Linked DNA regions of Actinopolymorpha singaporensis. The protein of the gene in region 1 interacts with the protein of each later gene in a pairwise test. Links are inferred from orthologs where the notes say so. Each region holds a gene or a part of one and is shown in the gene's direction. Other genes may lie near its edges. The genes, in order: ligA and leuS.

The links.
Region 2: the proteins of ligA (region 1) and leuS interact in binary tests that used the Escherichia coli proteins (3 or more experiments, as listed by UniProt). The link is inferred for Actinopolymorpha singaporensis from one-to-one orthologs.

Annotation. Positions count from the first base shown.
Region 1 is NZ_LT629732.1:5,860,205-5,870,141, reverse strand. The notes cover bases 4,223-7,120. They hold ligA (NAD-dependent DNA ligase LigA), read left to right. Parts: upstream 4,223-4,561; coding sequence 4,562-6,679; downstream 6,680-7,120. Other genes in these bases: BLU27_RS26215 (ACT domain-containing protein), read right to left, coding at 6,703-7,120; BLU27_RS26225 (N-acyl-D-amino-acid deacylase family protein), read left to right, coding at 4,223-4,551. Outside these bases: BLU27_RS26240 (MurR/RpiR family transcriptional regulator), read left to right, coding at 1-91; menC (o-succinylbenzoate synthase), read left to right, coding at 98-1,219; BLU27_RS26230 (Na+/H+ antiporter NhaC family protein), read left to right, coding at 1,300-2,820; more of BLU27_RS26225, read left to right, coding at 2,974-4,222; more of BLU27_RS26215, read right to left, coding at 7,121-7,377; Asp-tRNA(Asn)/Glu-tRNA(Gln) amidotransferase subunit GatC, read left to right, coding at 7,712-8,029; Asp-tRNA(Asn)/Glu-tRNA(Gln) amidotransferase subunit GatA, read left to right, coding at 8,029-9,528; Asp-tRNA(Asn)/Glu-tRNA(Gln) amidotransferase subunit GatB, read left to right, coding at 9,593-9,937. UniProt on the Escherichia coli protein: DNA ligase that catalyzes the formation of phosphodiester linkages between 5'-phosphoryl and 3'-hydroxyl groups in double-stranded DNA using NAD as a coenzyme and as the energy source for the reaction.
Region 2 is NZ_LT629732.1:3,852,252-3,862,362, forward strand. The notes cover bases 4,521-7,592. They hold leuS (leucine--tRNA ligase), read left to right. Parts: upstream 4,521-4,835; coding sequence 4,836-7,349; downstream 7,350-7,592. Other genes in these bases: BLU27_RS17475 (hypothetical protein), read right to left, coding at 4,521-4,576. Also shown: BLU27_RS30545 (DEAD/DEAH box helicase), read right to left, coding at 1-1,049; BLU27_RS30550 (SNF2 helicase-associated domain-containing protein), read right to left, coding at 1,088-1,948; BLU27_RS30555 (hypothetical protein), read right to left, coding at 1,945-2,415; more of BLU27_RS17475, read right to left, coding at 2,795-4,520; BLU27_RS30920 (class I tRNA ligase family protein), read left to right, coding at 7,909-10,111.

The DNA of each region.
Region 1 (9,937 bases):
GCTCACGGCGGCCAGCGCCAAGGGAGCACGCCGCCGCCTGCGCAGGCGCGAGGAGGTCACCCGCGACCTCGAACTCTACGAAGGGGCCTGAGCACGCATGCAGATCTCCGCCGCCGAACTCTTCGCGGCCCGGCTGCCGCTGGTGCACGAGTTCGAGACCAGCTCGCACCGCAAGGCCTACCTGGAGCACATCCTGGTCCGGGTGACCGACGCCGGCGGCGCGGTGGGCTGGGGCGAGATCGCCTCGCCGTCCGGGCCGTACTACTGCGCGGAGACCGTGCAGAGCTGCTGGCACGTCGCCGAACACCACCTCCTGCCGGCTGTGGTCGGCGCCGGCTGGTCACACCCGGGCGAGGTGCCCGCGCTGTGGTCGAAGGTACGCGGGAACGAGTTCGCCAAGGCCGGTGTGGACATGGCGTGCTGGGACCTGTGGTCCACCGCGACCGGTGTTCCGCTGGCCGGTGCGCTCGGCGGCACCCGGGACCGCGTGGTGGCCGGCGTGAGCCTCGGCATCGAGCCGACGCCCGCCGACCTGGTCGCTCAGGTGGCCCGCCAGGTCGAGGCGGGCTATCCGCGGGTGAAGCTGAAGATAGCGCCGGGATGGGACGTCGAGCCGGTCCGTGCCGTGCGCGCGGCGTTCCCCGACCTCGACCTGCACGTCGACGCCAACGGCGCCTACACCGAGGACCCGGACCACCTGGCCGCGCTGCGCGGGCTGGACGGGTTCGGCCTGACGATGGTCGAGCAGCCGTTCGCTCCGCGCGACCTGCTGGCGCACGCTCGCCTGCGCCGCGTCCTGCGTACTCCCGTCTGCCTGGACGAGTCGGTCACCGACCTGCACGACCTGCGCACCGCCCTGGCCCTGGAAGCGGTCGCGATCCTCAACATCAAGGTGTCCCGGATGGGCGGGCTGACCGCGGCCGTCGCGGCACACGACCTCGCCCGCGACCACGACGTTCCGGTGTGGTGCGGCGGCATGCACGAGTTCGGAGTGGGACGCGCGGCGAACGTCGCCCTGTCCAGCCTGCCCGGCTTCACCCTGCCCTCCGACGTGTCCGCCTCGGACAAGTACTACGCCCGCGACGTGGTGCGTCCGCCGATCACCGCCGACCACGGCCTGGTCGACGTGCCGTGGAAGCAGGCCGGCAGCGGGCACTCGGTCGACGAGGAGTTCGTACGGGAGATCTCCTCGCGCACGGCTCGCGTCTCCGCCGGTTGACCTCACCCACGAACCGTCACCTGGGCAACGCGGCCCTCAGCACCTACAGGGAAACACCAGCACCACCGAGAAGGAGCGCCATGTCCCAGTCCCGACCTGGCCGAAGCGACGCCGCCACCAAGCCCGGCGGGGAGGCCACCAAACCCGAAGGCGAAGCCACCAAGCCGGGCGGCGAGGCGGGGGAGTCCAACGAGTCCAACGCGTACGCGGTCGGGCTGCCGCCGCTGCGCCGCCGGATCTGCACGGTGATCGCGCTCGCCGGTCTGCTCGCCTCGCTGGTCGTCGGCCAGGTGGTGCAGGCGCCGACGTTGTGGGGTCTGCTCCCGATCCTGCTGTACGCCGCGCTGTGCCTGCTCGGACTGGACATCGTGGTCGCCACCGTCGTCGCCGTACTCTCCGGCCTGCTGATCGCGGCCCGGCCGCCCACCGAGGTGGGCGAACTCCTCGGCACCTCCCTCGGCGACCTGGTGACGATGATCGGGCTGATCATCGTGCTGGGCGCCGGGGTCGGTGAGGTGCTGCGCGTCACCGGTGTGGCCGACACCATCGTCAGCGCGATCATGCGCACGGTCGGCGAACGCAGCCGGCACGCGGTGACGTTCGGCGTGATGTTCGCCTGCCTGGTGCTGGTCGCGAGCCTCGGCACGCTCGCCGGCGCGCTGGCCATCGCGGCGCCGATCCTGATCCCCATCACGGCCAGGATGGGCTTCACCCGCTCGGCCACGGCGTCGATGATGTTCGTCGGCGGGTGCGCGGGTCTCGCCCTGGCGCCGTTCGCCGGCTCCAACGTCGCCATCCTCACAGCGGCGAACGTCGACTACCTCACCTACCTGCGGGTCGGCGCCGGGCCGCTGGCCGTGCTGTCGATCGCGCTGGCCATGCTGATCGTGCCGTGGATGCAGCGGCGTACGGCGGCCGCCGGCAACGACTTCTACACCGCGGAGGAGGCCTCCGACGGCGCGAGCACCGGCCGCAACCCGAAGGCAGGACGGGCCACCGCGGCGTTCCTCCTGCTGCTGGTCGCGAGCGTGGTCTACGCCACGGTGACCAACGCGGGTACGGCGTTCCCGCTGCTGGCGCTGCCGTTGCTCGGCATCGTCACCGGCTTCGCCGGCGGGCTTTCCAGCGTCGAGATCGCGGGCCGGATGTACCGCGGGGGCGCCCGGCTGCTCAGCATCTTCGTGCTGTTCTGGCTGCTGGCCGCGCTGTTCGGGATCATCGACCAGTGGCTGAAGCCGTACGACGTCATCCTGGACACGTTCGGGTCCCAGCTGTCCCACCTCGGCGCGTTCCCGTTCGCGGTGGCGATCGGGCTGCTCGGCTGGGTGGGTGTGCCCGGGGCGACGGCGGCCCAGGTCGTCCTGCTGGACAAGGTTTTCGGTGGGCTGGGCGCGACCCTCGGGGTGTCGGCGAGCGCCTGGGTCATCGTGCTGCTGTGGGCGTCCAAGGGCGACACGTACGGCCCGTTCCCGAACGCCAACATGATCGGCGCCATGGGCCTGGCCCGCTCGCAGAACCTCCGCAACGTCTTGTTGACAGGCTGGCTGGTGATGGTTCCGGCCTGTGTGATGTACGCGGTCCTGCTCGCGGTCATGACCTGACCCGCAAGCCCGCCCTGACGGTCGGCCCGACCCGAACCTGAGCTCGACCCGAACCTGAGCTCGACCCGAACCTGAGCTCGACCCGAACCTGAGCTCGACCCGAACCTGAGCTCGACCCGAACACCCACCCGACCGCGACCCGGAGGTCAGCAGATGTACGACGTGGTGCTCGCCGGCGGAACCGTCCTCGACGGGACGGGTGCGCCCGGCGTCGTTGCCGACGTGGCCGTCGAGGACGGCCGGATCGCCTTCGTGGGCAGGGTGCCCAGGACGCGGGCGAGGCGCCGGCTCGACGTGACGGGTGCGGTGGTCTGCCCCGGGTTCGTGGACCTGCACTCCCACGCGGACTTCACCGTGTTCGGCGCCCCGGGCGCGCTCACCCAGGTCGCCCAGGGCGTCACCACCCTGGTCACCGGAAACTGCGGCTTCTCGCCGTTCCCGGTCGTGTCCGGGCACGAGGACGAGCTGCGCGCGCACGCCGGCTTCCTGGACGCGGACCTGCCGTGGGACTGGTCGGGGGCGGGGGAGTACGCCGCGGCGGTGGAACGCCTTCCGCTCGGCGTCAACCTCGCCTTGCAGGTCGGCCACGGCGCCGTCCGCGTCGGCGCCATGGGCGTGGCAGACCGGGCACCCACGCCCGCCGAGCTGGACCGGATGCGGGCGCTGGTGTCGGCGGCGGTGGACGACGGTGTCGTGGGGTTGTCCAGCGGGCTGATCTACGCTCCCGCGTCGTACGCCAGGGCGGAGGAGATGGCCGCGGTGGCCGAGCCGGTGGCTGCCGCCGGGCGGCTCTACTCCACCCACATCCGCGACGAGGGGGATCGGCTGGACGACGCCGTGGAGGAGGCGCTGGAGGTCGGCCGGCGTACCGGCGTACGCGTGCAGGTCTCGCACCTGAAGGCTGTCGGCCCGGCGAACTGGGGCCGGGTGGGGAGAGTCCTGGAGACCCTCGCGCAGGCCAGGCGCGACGGTGTGGACGCGCACGGCGACCAGTACCCCTACACCGCGTCGAGCACCACGCTCACCGCCCGGCTGCCCGGTTGGGCGATGGACGGCGGGGTGGCGGCACTGCGGGAGCGGCTGGAGCGCGCGGAGGATCGCGACCGGCTGGTCGCCGACCTCACCGCGCGTACGGGAACGACCTTCCTGCCCGAGCGGATCGTACTGTCCGACACCCCGGACGGCCCCTACCGCGCACACCTCGGCAGCGACCTCGCCACCATCGCCCGGGCAGTCGGCCGGACGCCGGCGGAGACGGCCGTGGACCTGCTGCGCCGCCAGCGCGGGGTGGCCTCGATCATCAGCCACGGGATGGCCGAGGACGACGTCCGCACGATCCTCGCCGACCCGGCGGTCGCGGTCGCCAGCGACGGCTGGATCCTCGACTGCACGGGCGCCGGTACGCCGCACCCGCGCAGCTTCGGCACGTTCGCGCGGGTGCTCGGCCACTACGTGCGGGACGGTGTGCTCGACCTGCCCACCGCCGTTGCGAAGATGACCTCGCTGCCGGCCGCCCGGCTGGGCTGGCGCGACCGCGGCGTGGTGCGCCCCGGCGCGGTCGCCGACCTCGCGGTGTTCGACCCCGACGAGGTGGCCGACCCCTCCTCCTACGACGCACCGTGGCAGCTCGCGCGCGGAGTGTCGTACACCCTCGTGGCCGGTACGCCGGTGTGGGAGAACGGCGCCGCGACCGGTGCCGCTGCGGGCCGGGTTGTCGGCGGGCGGCGGTAGCGTTCGGGCTATGGCGAAGAGCGCGTCGAAGTCGGCGAAGACCAAGGTCGCGGGCGTCCCCGCCGAGGCGCTGGACCGGCACTCGGTGCTGTCCCAGGAGATCGAGGAGCACAACTACCGCTACTACGTGCTCGACCGGCCGACGGCCTCCGACGCGGAGTACGACGCGCTCATGCGGGAGCTGAAGGCGCTCGAGGAGGCCCATCCGGAGCTGCGCACCCCGGAGTCCCCCACCCAGCGGGTCAGCGGCACCTGGTCGACCGACTTCGAGCCCGTCGAGCACCTCGAACGCCTGTTGTCGCTGGACAACGCGTTCGCGCTGGAGGAGCTGCGGGCCTGGGCGGCGCGGGTCGAGCGCGAGATCGGCACCGAGGCCGAATACCTCTGCGAGCTGAAGATCGACGGCCTCGCCATCGACGTGGTCTACGAGCGGGGCCGGCTGGTGCGCGCGGCCACCCGCGGCGACGGCCGGGTCGGGGAGGACGTCACGCTCAACGTCCGCACCATCGACAGCATCCCGCACCGGCTGGCCAAGGCCGACGCACCCACGCCCGAGGTGCTGGAGGTGCGCGGCGAGGTCTACTTCCGGGTGCGCGACTTCGAGGAGCTCAACGCCGCCCTGGTGGAGGCGGGCAAACCGCCGTTCGCCAACCCGCGCAACTCCGCGGCCGGATCGCTGCGCCAGAAGGACCCCCGGGTCACCGCTCGCCGCCGGCTGCACTTCACCGCCCACGGAATCGGCCGCACCGAGGGCTGGCAGCCACAGCGGCTGTCGGAGGCCTACGCCACCCTCGCGGCGTGGGGCATCCCGGTCAGCGACCACGTGGGCGTCCGCCGCACCCTGGAGGAGGTGGACGCCTACGCCCGGGACTACGGCGAGCGCCGCCACTCCCTCGACCACGAGATCGACGGCGTGGTGGTGAAGGTCGACCAGATCTCGCTGCAGCGCCAGCTCGGCTCCACCTCGCGCGCGCCGCGGTGGGCGATCGCGTTCAAGTTCCCGCCGGAGGAGGTCAACGCCAAGCTGATCGACATCCGGGTCAACGTCGGCCGGACCGGGCGGGTCACCCCCTACGGCGTGATGGAGCCGACGAAGGTCGCCGGCTCCACGGTGGAGTACGCCACGCTGCACAACGCCTCGGAGGTACGCCGCAAGGGCGTCCTGATCGGCGACACCGTGGTGCTGCGCAAGGCCGGTGACGTGATCCCGGAGATCGTCGGTCCGGTCGCCGACCTGCGCGACGGCTCCGAGCGGGAGTTCGAGATGCCCGTCCGGTGCCCGGAGTGCGGCACCGAGCTGCGTCCGGAGAAGGAGAGCGACGCCGACCAGCGCTGCCCCAACACGAAGGCCTGCCCGGCCCAGCTGCGGGAGCGGCTGTTCCACCTGGGTGGCCGGGGCGCGTTCGACATCGAGGTGCTCGGCTACCAGTCCGCCACCGCCCTGCTGGACGGCGGCCTGATCGCCGACGAGGGCGACCTGTTCGCGCTGACCGCGGAGCAGTTGAAGGGCTCGGACTTCTTCACCACCAAGTCCGGTGCGCTGTCGGCCAACGCCAAGCGGCTGCTGGACAACCTGGAGGCAGCCCGCACCCGGCCGCTGTGGCGGGTGCTGGTCGCGCTGTCCATCCGGCACGTCGGACCCACCGCCGCGCAGGCGCTGGCCCGCACGTTCGGGGACCTCGACCGGATCGCGGCCGCCGACGAGGAGGAGCTGGCCGCCGTCGAGGGCGTCGGGCCGACCATCGCCGCGTCGGTGGTCGAGTGGTTCTCCGTCGACTGGCACCGCGAGATCGTGGAGAAGTGGCGGGCGGCCGGGGTGCGGTTCCGCGAGGAGATCGTCGACCAGGGGCCGCGGCCGCTGGACGGTGTGACTGTCGTGGTCACCGGCAGTCTGGAGGGCTTCTCCCGCGACGAGGCCTCCGAGGCGATCCAGACCCAGGGCGGCAAGGCGTCCAGTTCGGTGTCGAAGAAGACCGCCTTCGTGGTGGCCGGCGACAACCCCGGTTCGAAGTTCGACAAGGCCCGCGACCTGGGCGTGCCGATCCTCGACGAGGAGGGCTTCCGGGTGCTGCTGGCCGAGGGGCCGGACGCGGCGCGGGAACGAGCCCTGCCTGGACAGCAGGAGTGACGGTCAGCTTCAGGGGCTGACGCTCAGCTCTGGGAGAGCGCCTGCCGAACCGTCTGGGTGAGTGCCGCCAGGTGGGCGAGCCGGGCGAGTTCGGAGTCGAGGATCTCCGGCCCACCGGACCGCCCGATCACCAGCGCCCGGTTCGGGTTGCCCATCGGGGTGGCCGCAGCGGTGATGTGACGCCACCCCTGGTTGTCCCACTCGGCCGGCACCGCCAGCCGCAACGGGCGTTCCAGCGGCAGCCAGGGCGCGTCGTCGCCGGGCAGGTCGGGGGCGGCCGGTGTGGACTCCTCCACCACCGCCTTGCCGGAGTTCCCGTCCTGGCACACCAGGAACGCCCAGTCGGCGCGGAACACCACCGGCGCGTGCCGCACGAGTATCCGCTCGGCCTCGGCCGGCTGCTCGGTCATCGACTCGACCACCTCGAGGTCGTGACGCAGCGTTCCGCCGGCGGCGTACCGCGACAGCCAGATCACCCGGACGCCGGGCACCGACAGGCAGGCCGACACCAGGGAGTCGGCCCGGCCGCCGAGGGGAAGCTCCACCACGAAGTCGTCGATCGCGGTGCCGTCGGCGCCCCGGGACACCACGTCCACGGCAACGATGTCGGCGCCGGCCTTGCCCAGGGCCGAGGCGACCTCGCCGAGCCCGCCGGGCTGGTCGGGGAGCGCGATGCGCAGCAGGTACACGCTGCTCATTGTGGCGCGATCGGCGCCTTCGCGCGGTTGCGCGGACGTTACCGATCGACCTCACGCGACCAGACCCGGCCAAGCCGGGACCATCCCTCCGGCCTGACCATGATCTTGTCGAGATCGGGTCGGGATCGGGTCGGGATCGGATCGGGATCGGATCGGGATCGCGCCGGGGTCCGGACGCGGCGGTTCTTCTGCTCGCGGCGGTCGCGGGCGCCTCCGCGTAGGCTCCTAGGATTGCCCTACGGCCGTCGCCGGCCGCCGGCAACACCCCACATCAGCCAGAAGCGCTCCGCGATCCGCCGGGGTGCTCCACGAACGAGGTAAAGGAAGCACTCCAGTGCCTGCGATCACCCGCGAGGAGGTCGCGCACCTAGCGCGCCTCGCTCGGATCGACCTGACCGACGACGAACTCGACCACTACGCCGGCCAGCTGGGCGTCATCCTCGAGTCGGTCGCCCAGGTCGGCGAGGTGGCCGCCCAGGACATTCCGCCCACCTCCCACCCGGTGCCGCTCACCAACGTCTTCCGCGCCGACGAGCTGCGCCCGGGGCTGACCGCCGAGGAGGCGCTGTCCGGCGCTCCCGTCGTCGACGGTGAGCCCGCGGTCGAGGAGAGCCGTTTCCGCGTTCCCCGCATTCTCGGTGAGGAGGCCTGATGAGCGACAGCGACCTGACCAGGCTCACCGCCGCCCGCCTCGCCGAGCTGATCAGCACCGGCGAGGCCTCCGCGGTGGAGGTCGCCCAGGCCCACCTGGACCGGATCGGCAAGGTCGACGACCGGATCCACGCGTTCCTCCACCTCGACACCGAGGGCGCGCTGGCCGCCGCCCGTCAGGTGGACGACCGGCGTGCGGCCGGCGGCACGCTCGGCCCGCTGGCCGGTGTCCCGCTCGCCCTCAAGGACGTCCTCACCATGAAGGGCGTGCCCACCACGTGCGGCTCGCGGATCCTCGAGGGCTGGCGGCCGCCGTACGACTCGACCGTCGTCCGCCGGCTGCGCGACGCCGGCGTCGTCGTCCTGGGCAAGACCAACATGGACGAGTTCGCGATGGGCTCCTCCACGGAGAACTCCGCCTTCGGGCCGACCCGCAACCCGTGGGACACCGACCGGATCCCCGGCGGCTCCGGCGGCGGCTCGTCGGCCTCGCTGGCCGCGTTCGAGGCGCCGCTGGCGATCGGCACCGACACCGGCGGCTCGATCCGCCAGCCGGGCTCGGTGACCGGCACGGTCGGGGTGAAGCCCACCTACGGCGGGGTGTCCCGCTACGGCCTGGTGGCCTTCTCCTCCAGCCTGGACCAGGCCGGCCCGTGTGCCCGCACGGTGCTCGACGCCGCCCTGCTGCACAGCGTGATCGCCGGCCATGACCAGCTGGACTCCACCTCGATCGACAGGCCCGTTCCGCCGGTGGTGGACGCCGCCCGCAACCCCGACGTGCGCGGCCTGCGGATCGGCGTGGTGAAGGAGCTCGGCGGCGCCGGCTTCCAGCCCGGGGTGGAGCAGCGCTTCCGCGAGGCGGTCGACCTGCTCTCCGACCTGGGCGCTGAGGTGGTGGAGGTCTCCTGCCCGCACTTCACCTACGGGCTGGCCGCCTACTACCTCATCGCACCGAGCGAGGCGTCCAGCAACCTCGCCCGCTTCGACGGCATGCGCTACGGCCTGCGCGCCGGGGACGACGGCCGGCACAGCGCCGAGGAGGTGATGGCGCTGACCCGCGAGGCCGGATTCGGTGCCGAGGTCAAGCGACGCATCATGATCGGCACGTACGCCCTGTCCAGCGGCTACTACGAGGCCTACTACGGCCAGGCACAGAAGGTCCGCACGCTCATCACCCGCGACTTCGAGCGGGCGTACGAGCAGGTCGACGTGCTGGTGTCGCCGACCACGCCCACCACAGCGTTCCGCATCGGCGAGCGGGTGGACGACCCGCTGGCGATGTACGCCGCCGACCTGTGCACCATCCCGGCCAACCTGGCCGGCAACGCCGCCGCGTCCTTCCCGGCCGGCCGTTCGCCCGACGACGGGCTGCCGGTGGGGCTGCACGTGATGGCGCCGGCGATGGCCGACGACCGGCTCTACCGCGTGGGCGCCGCCGTGGAGCAGGAGTTCGAGCGTCGCTGGGGTCACCCGCTGCTGGCGGAGGTGCCGGAGCTGTGAGACCCGCCACGCAAGCAACGCCAGTCATGCAAGCAGCGCCGGCAGGCGAGGAGAACGACGCATCATGACCGTCACCACCGACCTGATGTCCTACGACGAGGCTCTGGAGCTCTTCGACCCGGTGATGGGTCTGGAGGTGCACGTCGAGCTGAACACCGCCACCAAGATGTTCTGCGGGTGCCCGACGGAGTTCGGCGCGCCCCCCAACACCCAGGTGTGCCCGGTCTGCCTCGGCCTGCCGGGCTCGCTGCCGGTGGTGAACGGCCGCGCGGTCGAGTCGGCGATCCGGATCGGGCTGGCCCTGGGCTGCGACATCGCGCCCTGGTGCCGGTTCGCGCGGAAGAACTACTTCTACCCGGACATGCCGAAGGACTTCCAGACCAGCCAGTACGACGAGCCGATCGCCACC
Region 2 (10,111 bases), 2.0 Mb from region 1 along the record:
ATCTCGACGTACTGGCTGAAGATCAGCACCGACTCGCCTTCGGCGAGGATGACGTCGAGCAGGTCGTCGAGCGCGGCGAGCTTGCCCGACCGGCCCGGCAGCGGACCGGACTCGTGGAGGTACTGCGCCGGGTGGTTGCAGACCTGTTTGAGGGCGGTGAGCAGGGCCAGTACGAGGCCACGCCGGGCGACCCCCTCCGACTCCTGGATCTCGGCCATCACCTCGGTGACCACGGCCTTGTAGAGAGTGGCCTGTTCGGTGGTGAGGCCGACCACCACGTCGCTCTCGGTCTTGGGCGGCAGCTCCGGCGCGATCCCGGGGTCGGACTTGCGCCGCCGCAGCAGGAACGGCGCGGTGACCCGGGCCAGACGTTCGGTGGCCGCCGGGTCGCGGTAGCGCTCGATCGGAACGGCCACCTTCTGCCGGAACCGCTCCAGCGGCCCGAGCACGCCGGGCGTCGTCCAGTCCAGGATGGACCACAGCTCGGAGAGGTGGTTCTCCACCGGGGTGCCGGTCAGCGCGATCCTGGCCGGGGCCGGGATCGTACGAAGCGCGCGGGCCGTGCGGGCCAGGGGATTCTTGGCGTGCTGGGCCTCGTCCGCCACGACCAGGCCCCAGCGGGCGTCGGCCAGCTCGGCATGGTCGCGGCGCACGACGCCGTACGTGGTGAGCACCACCTCGTCGGGGGCCAGGTCGTCGAGGTGCCGCGCGCCGCCGTGGTAGCGCCGGACCGGCGTCGACGGCGCGAACCTGCGCAGCTCCCGCTGCCAGGTGCCGAGCAGCGTCGTCGGGCACACCACCAGCGTCGGCCCCAGCCCCAGCGACCGGCGGTGCAGGTGGACCGCGATCAGCTGAACGGTCTTGCCCAGGCCCATGTCGTCGGCCAGGCAGCCGCCGAGGCCCAGGCCGGTGAGCTGGGCGAGCCAGGCCAGCCCGCGTTGTTGGTACGGGCGCAGGGTGGCCGCCAGGCCGGGCGGCGCGGCGACGTCGGTGTCGGCACCCACGCCGGAGAGAAGCTCGGCGAGCTTGCCGATCCGTTCGTCCGGCACGAACTCGACCTGTTCGTCGTCTACGGCGAGCTCACCGCTCAGCGCGCGGCCAGCGCCTCGGCCGCTCCCAGCGTGCGCGGGCCGCGCCGGCGCAGCCGGTCCAGCAACTGCCGGTCGACGCGTACCCACCGCCCGCGCAACCACAGGAACGGCCGCTTCGCCTCCGCGAGCGCGGCGATCTCCTCCTCGGTCAGCTCCGCACCGTCCAGCGTCGGCTGCCAGCGGAACTCCATCATCTGGCGCAGCGAGAACGCGGGTTCGCCGGCGCCGGCCACCCGGGGAGTGGTGGCCCGGGCCTTCAACGACAGCGCGCCACCGCCGAGCTCCCTGGGCCACAACACCTCCGTGCCCACGAGGTCGAGCGCCTCGGCTCCCCGCGCCAGCAGGTCCTCCACGTCGGCGTCGGCCAGGTCGATCGCAGCCGGCGTGGCGGCGGTGAGCGCGGCGCCGAGCGGCGGCCAGGCCCGGGCGCCTCGGCGCAGCGCCAGCAGCAGGTCGGTCTCGGCCCGGTCGCCGAGCCGGGCCAGCACCGCGGCGGGCGCGGCCCACAGGTCGGCGACGTCGACCAGCAGGCTGGGGTCGACGGCACTGCGGAGCTGGAGTACGCCGCGGAACGGGGGAGGGGCCTCAGTGCCTCCTTCGTCCTGTGGCTGGGTCCCGAGCGGCTGGGTCTCGGGCGGCTGGATCCGCAGGACGAGCTTCGCGCCCGGCCGATCGTCGTCGGTCGCGGCCTCGGCCAGCCAGGTGGCCACCGAGTCGGCCAGCGGGGTGGGCGCGAAGGCCGCGAACGGCGTCAGCGCCGGCCCGGCCGGCCGTTCCACCTGATCTTCGGGGTCGCGGGCGAGCGTGTCGGCGATCGCATCCCAGAACGCCTGCACCAGCGTTCTCGCGCCGCTCATCCGCAGTGGCCGGCTGCCTGGCACCGGCAGGGCGTGCGCCGTCGGCGGCATCGCCGCCACCAGCTTCGCCAGCCAGGCCCGGTCGTCGGGATCGAGCGGACCGGCCCGCCATGCGCCGTACCCCTGTGGGCTCGCCGCCGGCCGCAACCGCCCGCGCGCGACGAGACCGCCCCGGCGAGCGCCGCCGAAGCCCAGGCACGGTAGGAGGCGGACGCGTCCGGTGGAGCCGGGCGCCCGCAGAGCAGGGGAAGCGCCTCCGGAACCGGGACGAGACGGGCGGGAACGCGGGCCCGGCGTACGCGGGAACCGGCGGGCAGCACGAGCTCGACACCTTCCGTGCTCTCGTCGCTGCCGCCACCGGCATTGTCGGCTCCGCCCGGCGCCCACAACGCGAGCACGCCGGCGCGCGGCGGGTCGGCCGGGACGAACACCGCCTCCAGCCCGGCCGGATCCGGTTGCTGCGTCACCTCGCGAAGGCTAGCGCCCGCCACCGACACCACCGGCCGGGCCGCGGCCCGGCTGCCGACCGCCGCGGCTCAGCCGGCGACCCAGCTCCACCGGACGGACCGTGATCGCGAACGGTGCGGTCGCCGCAAATGCCTCGTCTTCGACGACGGGCGTGGTGTCGCGGTAACCGTCGGGGCCGAGTTCGAGCGGAAGCAAAAAGGGGAGATCCGGATCGATGATCCAGTACGACGGGCAGCCGGCGCTTTCGTAACGGGGCCGCTTGGAGACCGGGTCACAGCTGCGTCAAGGAACCCATCGTGCCTACATGGGGGCATGCGGTCCAACGGTGCCCGGACGGCAGCGTGCTTCGCGGCGTTCGTCCACAGCCCGGTGGCGTGCTCAGGGCTGCGGCGACTCCGGGCGGCTCGGCTTCCACGATCCGGGCAGAGCGTCGAGCGCCGCGCGCAGGCGTACGGCATCCACGCTCTTCGCGTCTCCTTCGGCAGCGGCTTCGGCCAGCGCGAACGCCAGCGCCGCCAGCACGTCGGCCCGGGCGTACCCCGCGTCGAGCAGCCGCCGCGCGGTCGCCCAAACCTCCGACGGGTCGTCGAACCACAGGTGCCGGACGACCGCTGTCCGTGCGGCGACTTCCCGTGCCGTCGGCTCAGCGTCCTCCAAGCTCTCCGCGTCCTCGGAGTACTCCGCGTCCTCCGAGTCACCCGAGCCTGCACGCAGGTCGTCGGCCACCAGATTTGCCACCGCGTCGTCGTCGGTGACGTCGAACCCCGGGGCGGGTACCCGGTCGAGCGCGAACATCCGGCGTTCGAAAACCTCGTCGGCGTTGTCCTGGTCCGGATCGAGGTCGGCCAGCAAGGACTCCACGGCGGTCCTCGCGGGACCCCATGCCGACGGATCGTCGTAGGTCTCGGCGAACCTCGGCACGAACGCCCGCACCGCGGCCAGCACCCCGTCGACCGAAGTCGTGGAGAGGCCGTTGCGCCGACCGGCGTACCGCACCCAGGCCTGCAGCACCGACGGCACCGCGTCGACGTACCTGCGGTCGAGCAGGCCGGTACGCGGAAGCCAGCCGAGCAGGAAGCCCTCCAGCTTGACCGGGCTGACCCGCAGCGGCTGCCCTCCGTCGTACTCGCAGCCGAAGTCGACGAGTTCCTTGGCGAACGCGCGGGCGCCCGCGGCGTCGGCGGGGCTGAGCTCGGCGGCCTCCGGCGAGGCGGCGAAGTCCTCGACGAGTGCCGCCCGCCGGGCGTCCGGCCACGGCGGCGGCTCGGGGACGGAGCCGCCGTCGGGCAGCGTGCGCAGCCGGGACAGGAGTACGGCACGCAGGTCGCGGAACGACTCGCCGAGCGGGGGCTCGACGGCCTCGTCGGTGGCCGCGAACGCCTCGCCCAGCCTGATCTTCGCGTCGGCGGGGTCGATCTCGGTCAGCGTGAGGTCGGGGTCGGCGGCGACGGTGGACTGCGCCTGCGCCTCCAGGTCGGCAGCCCGGTCGGTCGCCCACAGGTCCTTGGCGATGCCGCCGAGGTTGTGGTCCACCAGCACCACGAGCGCGTGCGGCTCCTCATCGGGATAGGCACACACCAGGATGTACTGCGTGTTGTCGCCGAGGTCCTCGGTGACGGCGAGGCACCGCTCGACCTTGGCGGAGCCCAGGCTCCCGGCCCACGCCGGCGTATCTTGGCCGTCTCCGGAGGTCAGGCCGTCGAGGCCGTCCAGGGCGGCCCGCGCCAGCGCGGCCACCCGGGGTTCGGCCAGGGCGGCGAGCCCGTGCAGCAGCGCGACCGCTCCCGCGTCGCCGGCGCGGCGTGCCTCGGCGACGAGCGTTGGACCGAACGCCTGCGAGGGGAGCTGCCACCAGGTCCCGATCACGCTGGAGACGAATCCTTCCGCCTGCAACGGCGAGGTCAGCGCCGTCAGTTGCGGGGTGGCGGCCAGCACCTCGTCAGCGAACTCGGCCGCCGGGTGGCCCGACGGCCCCTCGCCAGGGCCGCCAGCTGCTCCGGCGCCCGGTCCGCCGACCTGGCCGAAGGCCGCGTCGGCTCCCGGCCCCGGCGTGTGCGGGCCGGTGGGGCGGCCGGCCCGCCCGTCCTCACGGCGGCGGGCTCGGCGCGTGTCGGAGGGGCGACGGCGGTCGCCTCGGCGGCCTCGGCTTCGCGGACTCATGGGCGAAAGCCTTTCACGTCCACCTTCGCGCCCACCGGCCCGGAGCAGGGACCGGGTCGGGAGCGCTGTCCGCGGGCCGTCCGAAGTAGCCGGTGCGCTACCCTGGGCCGCATGCGGACGGCTCTGCTCCTTATCGAGCCACGCTGACCATCAGCGGGTGCTTCGAGCACCGCGTCGGCGTGGCAACCCCTCCTGTGCGAGGGGTTTTCTTCTTTTGGCGGAGCGTCCCACCTCAGTCCCTCCCTCGGAGTCAGGAACGATGAGCGAACCCAGCCGAGACGGCCACGCCGCGGCGGACACCTACGATTTCCACACCATCCAGGGCAAATGGCTGCCGGTGTGGCAGCGGATGGACCCGTTCCGGGCCGACCGGCTCGCGGGTGACGACCCGGCGGCGCAACCCGACACCCGCGAGCGGCGCTACCTGCTCGACATGTTCCCGTACCCCTCCGGCGACCTCCACATGGGCCACGGCGAGGCGTACGCCTTCGGTGACCTGCTGGCCCGCTACTGGTTCCAGCGCGGCTACAACGTCCTGCACCCGATCGGCTGGGACGCGTTCGGGCTGCCGGCGGAGAACGCCGCTATCCGGCGCAACGCCCACCCCGCCGAGTGGACGTACGCCAACATCGACACCCAGGCGGAGTCGTTCAAGCGGTACGCCGTCTCCTTCGACTGGTCCCGGCGGCTGCAGACCTGCGACCCGGCCTACTACCGCTGGACGCAGTGGCTGTTCCTGCGCCTGTACGAACGCGGCCTGGCCTACCGCAAGGCGTCCTACGTCAACTGGTGCCCGACCGACCAGACGGTGCTGGCCAACGAGCAGGTGATCGCCGGCAACTGCGAGCGCTGCGGCTCGCCGGTCACCAAGCGTGAGCTGACGCAGTGGTACTTCAAGATCACCGACTACGCCCAGCGGCTGCTCGACGACATGGAGCCGCTGGAGGGCCACTGGCCCGAGCGCGTGCTGAGCATGCAGCGCAACTGGATCGGCCGGTCCGAGGGCGCCTACGTCGACTTCGCCGTCGAAGGACGCGAGGAGCCGGTCACCGTCTTCACCACCCGGCCGGACACCTTGTTCGGCGCGACGTTCTTCGTGGTGGCGCCGGAGTCGAAGCTGGCGGCCGAGCTGGTGACGGCTGACCAGCGGGAGGCGTTCGAGACCTACCTCGAAGAGGTCAAGCGCACAACCGAGATCGAGCGGCTGTCCACCGAACGCGAGAAGACCGGCGTCTTCCTCGGCGTACACGCGGTCAACCCGGTCAACGGCCAGCGGATCCCGATCTACGCCGCCGACTACGTGCTGGCCGACTACGGCACCGGGGCGATCATGGCGGTCCCGGCGCAGGACCAGCGCGACTGGGACTTCGCCCGGCGGTACGACCTGCCGATCGTTCGCACGGTGCAACCGCCGGCCGACTTCGAGGGGGAGGCCTTCGTCGGTGACGGGCCGGCGGTCAACTCCGCCAACGCCGAGGTGAGCCTGGACGGTCTCGGCGTGGATGAGGCGAAGACGACCATCATCTCCTGGCTGGAGAGCAAGGGCCTCGGGCGTGGTGCGGTGACGTTCCGGCTGCGCGACTGGCTGGTGTCGCGGCAGCGTTACTGGGGTGCACCGATCCCGATCGTGCACTGCTCCACCTGCGGGGAGGTGCCGGTCGCCGACGAGCAGCTGCCGGTGGAACTACCCGACCTGCGTGGTGCCGACCTGTCCCCGAAGGGCACCTCGCCGCTGGCGGCCGCAAGCGACTGGGTCGAGGTGGATTGCCCGAAGTGTGGTGGGACGGCGCGCCGGGACACCGACACGATGGACACCTTCGTCGACTCCTCGTGGTACTACCTGCGTTACTGCTCACCGAACGACGAGGAGCGTCCGTTCGACCCCGACGACGTTCGCCGGTGGATGCCGGTCGACCAGTACGTCGGCGGTGTGGAGCACGCGATCCTGCACCTGCTGTACAGCAGGTTCTTCGTCAAGGTGCTGCACGACCTGGGCGTGCTCGACTTCACCGAACCGTTCAAGGCGCTGCTCAACCAGGGCCAGGTCATCAACCAGGGCAAGGCGATGAGCAAGTCGCTGGGCAACGGTGTCGACCTGGGTGAGCAGCTCGCGATGTACGGCGTGGACGCGATCCGGCTGACGATGGTGTTCGCCGGTCCGCCCGAGGACGACATCGACTGGGCCGACCTGTCGCCGGCGGGTTCGCTGCGCTTCCTGCAGCGCGCCTGGCGGGTGGCCGGCGACGTGACGAGCGAGCTGGGTGCCGACCCGGCCGACGGTGACCGCGCGCTGCGCAAGGTCACCCACGCGGTGATCAAGGAGGTCACCGAGCACGTCGAGTCGTTCAAGTTCAACGTCGCGGTCGCCCGGCTGATGGAGTTGGTCAACGCCGTACGCAAGGCGATCGACTCAGGACCCGGCCCGGCCGACCCCGCGGTGCGGGAGGCGGCGGAGGCGCTCGCGGTGATGCTCAGCCTGGTCGCGCCGTACACCGCCGAGGACATGTGGGAACGCCTCGGTCACGAGCCGACGGTGGCGTTGGTGGGCTGGCCGACCTACGACGCCGACCTTGCTGCGGCGGAGACGCTGACCGCGGTGGCTCAGGTCGCCGGGAAGCTGCGGGACAAGTTCGAGGTGTCTCCGGACATCTCCGAGGACGAGCTGCGTCAACTCGCCCTTGCCTCCGAGCGGGTGCAGAGCGCGCTGGCCGGCCGGGAAATCCGCAAGGTGATCGTGCGGGCACCGCGGCTGGTCAACATCGTCCCGGGCTAGGGCGTCCCAGGGTGTGTGCGCACCGCCCCTGGGAAAGGCGGGCGAGGTCGGCCGCGGAGACGGCCGGCCTCGCCCGCACCTCGCCCGCACCCCGACTGCCCGTGGATCGGCCGATCGCGCGTACGCGGCAAGCGCGCGTCCCGCCGGCAGCCGCGGGCCCTCTCGTGCTCGCCCACCGCTTGCAGCGCGTCGCCCAGGCTGGTGAGGACCCCGGCGGCATCGACTATGCCGCTGGGGGCCTGCCGCAACAGCCTCGGCGCCGGCTCACTACGACCTCGCAGGCGGCGTTCCCCGGCCCGGTCGCCGGGGAACGCCGTCGTTACGCCGATCGGTGGCTCAAGGGGCCCGGGTTCGGACATTCATGCTGCGCCCACGGGGGCCAAAAGGCTATCCTCCTGGCATGTCGGTGGTCCTGCTCCTTACCGGGCCGCGCTGACCTCAGCGGGTGCTCTGCACCGCGTCGGCGCGGCGAACCCCTCTGCGTGAGGGGTTTCTTCATGTCCGGCCACCGGTGATCAGCGACCTTGCGCGATCGCCGCCGACCCTCGGGCGGTGCACCATGACCACAGCCGACCCCACCAAGCCCCACGACGGCGTCGCGTCCGAACCCGCCTACCGCTACGACGGACCGCTGGCCGGTCGGATCGAGGCGCGTTGGCAGGCGTTCTGGACCGAGCACGGGACGTTCCACACCCCTAACCCCGCCGGCGATCTCGGCCCCGGCGCCTACGACGGCAACCGGCAAGCCGGGGTTGACAGGGCGCGGGCGGACGCCCCGAAGTTCTACGTGCTGGACATGTTCGCCGGCCCGTCCGGCTCGCTGCACGTCGGCCATCCGCTCGGCTACGTGGCGACCGACGTCTACGGGCGGTACCTGCGAATGCGCGGACACAACGTGCTGCACGCGTTCGGGTTCGACGCGTTCGGCCTGCCCGCCGAGCAGTACGCGGTCCAGACCGGCCGGCATCCGCGGGATACCACCGAGGCCAACATCGCCACCATCCGCCGGCAGTTGCGGCGGCTGGGCCTGGCCCACGACGATCGCCGCGGCGTGTCGACCACCGACGTGGACTTCTACCGCTGGACGCAGTGGATGTTCCTGCAGATCCATGGGGCGTGGTACGACGACGAGCGCAAGCAGGCCCGGCCGATCGCCGAGCTGGAGAAGGAGTTCGCGACCGGACGGCGAGCCGTGCCCGGGGGGCGTGGCTGGAACACGCTGTCCGTCCACGAACGCCGCGCCGTGCTGGACGCACACCGCCTCGCCTACCTGGCGGACGTTCCGGTCAACTGGTGCCCCGGCCTGGGCACTGTGCTGGCCGACGAGGAGGTCACCGCGGAAGGACGCAGCGAACGCGGGAACTACCCTGTCTTCGCCCGCACGATGCGGCAATGGATGCTGCGCATCACCGCCTACGCCGACCGGCTGGTCGACGACCTGGACCTGCTGGACTGGCCGGAGCCGATCAAGACTCAGCAACGCAACTGGATCGGCCGCACCCGCGAGCAGGGCGAGGTGACGTACCGACTGCACGACTGGTTGTTCAGTCGGCAGCGCTACTGGGGCGAGCCGTTCCCGATGGTGTACGACGAGCACGGCCCGGTCGCGCTGCCGGAGTCGATGCTGCCGGTCGTGTTGCCGCAGACCCCGGACTACGCGCCCACCACCTACGATCCCGACGACGCGTCGTCGGAGCCGGTCGCGCCGCTGGGTCGGCTGACCGACTGGGTGGAGGTCACCTTGGACCTGGGCGACGGTCCGCGCACCTACCGGCGGGAGACCAACACGATGCCGCAGTGGGCCGGCTCGTGTTGGTATGAGTTGCGCTACCTCGATCCGCACAACGCCGAGCGGTTCTGTGATCCGGCGCTGGAACGGCACTGGCTGGGCAGCCGCGGCGGTACCGACCCGGGCGGGGTCGATCTGTACGTGGGCGGGGTCGAGCACGCCGTACTCCACCTGCTGTACGCACGCTTCTGGCACAAGGTGCTGTACGACCTGGGTCACGTGTCGAGCCGGGAGCCGTTTCGCCGGCTGGTCAACAACGGCTACATCCAGGCGTACTCCTACACCGACGAGCGAGGGGTTCACGTGCCCGCCGCCGAGGTGGTCGAACGCGACGGCACCTTCTGGTGGCGGGACCGGCCGGTCACCAGGTCGCTGGGAAAGATGGGCAAGAGCCTGCGCAACATGGTGACCCCCGACGAGTTGTGTGACCGCTACGGCGCGGACACCTTCCGGGTGTACGTCATGGCGTCCGGACCTTTGCAGGCGTCGCGCCCGTGGGACCCGCGCGGCATCGTCGGGGCGCAGCGCCTCCTGCAGCGGGTGTGGCGGAGCCTGGTCGACGAGGAGACCGGCGCGCCGAGGATCACCGACCGGCCCGCTGGCGAGGAAACGCTTCGCCTGCTGCACACGACGATCGGGGGTGTTCGCGACGACCTGGACGCGCTGAGCTTCCACACCGCCGTCGCCCGCCTCACGACACTGTCCCGCCACGTCGCGGGCCTGGGTGGCGAGGTGCCGACGGAGGTGGCCCGCCCCATGGTGTTGATGCTCGCGCCGTTCGCGCCGCACCTGGCCGAGGAACTGTGGCACCGACTGTGCGCTGAGAAGGCCAGGCCAGAAGGAGCCTCGCGAGAGTGGAAGGCCACTTCGGAGGAGAGGGCGCCACGACAGGCAGCGTCGCTGGCGTACGTGCCCTATCCGGAGGCGGATCCGGCCTACCTCGGTGCGGAGGTGGTGACCTGCGTGGTGCAGG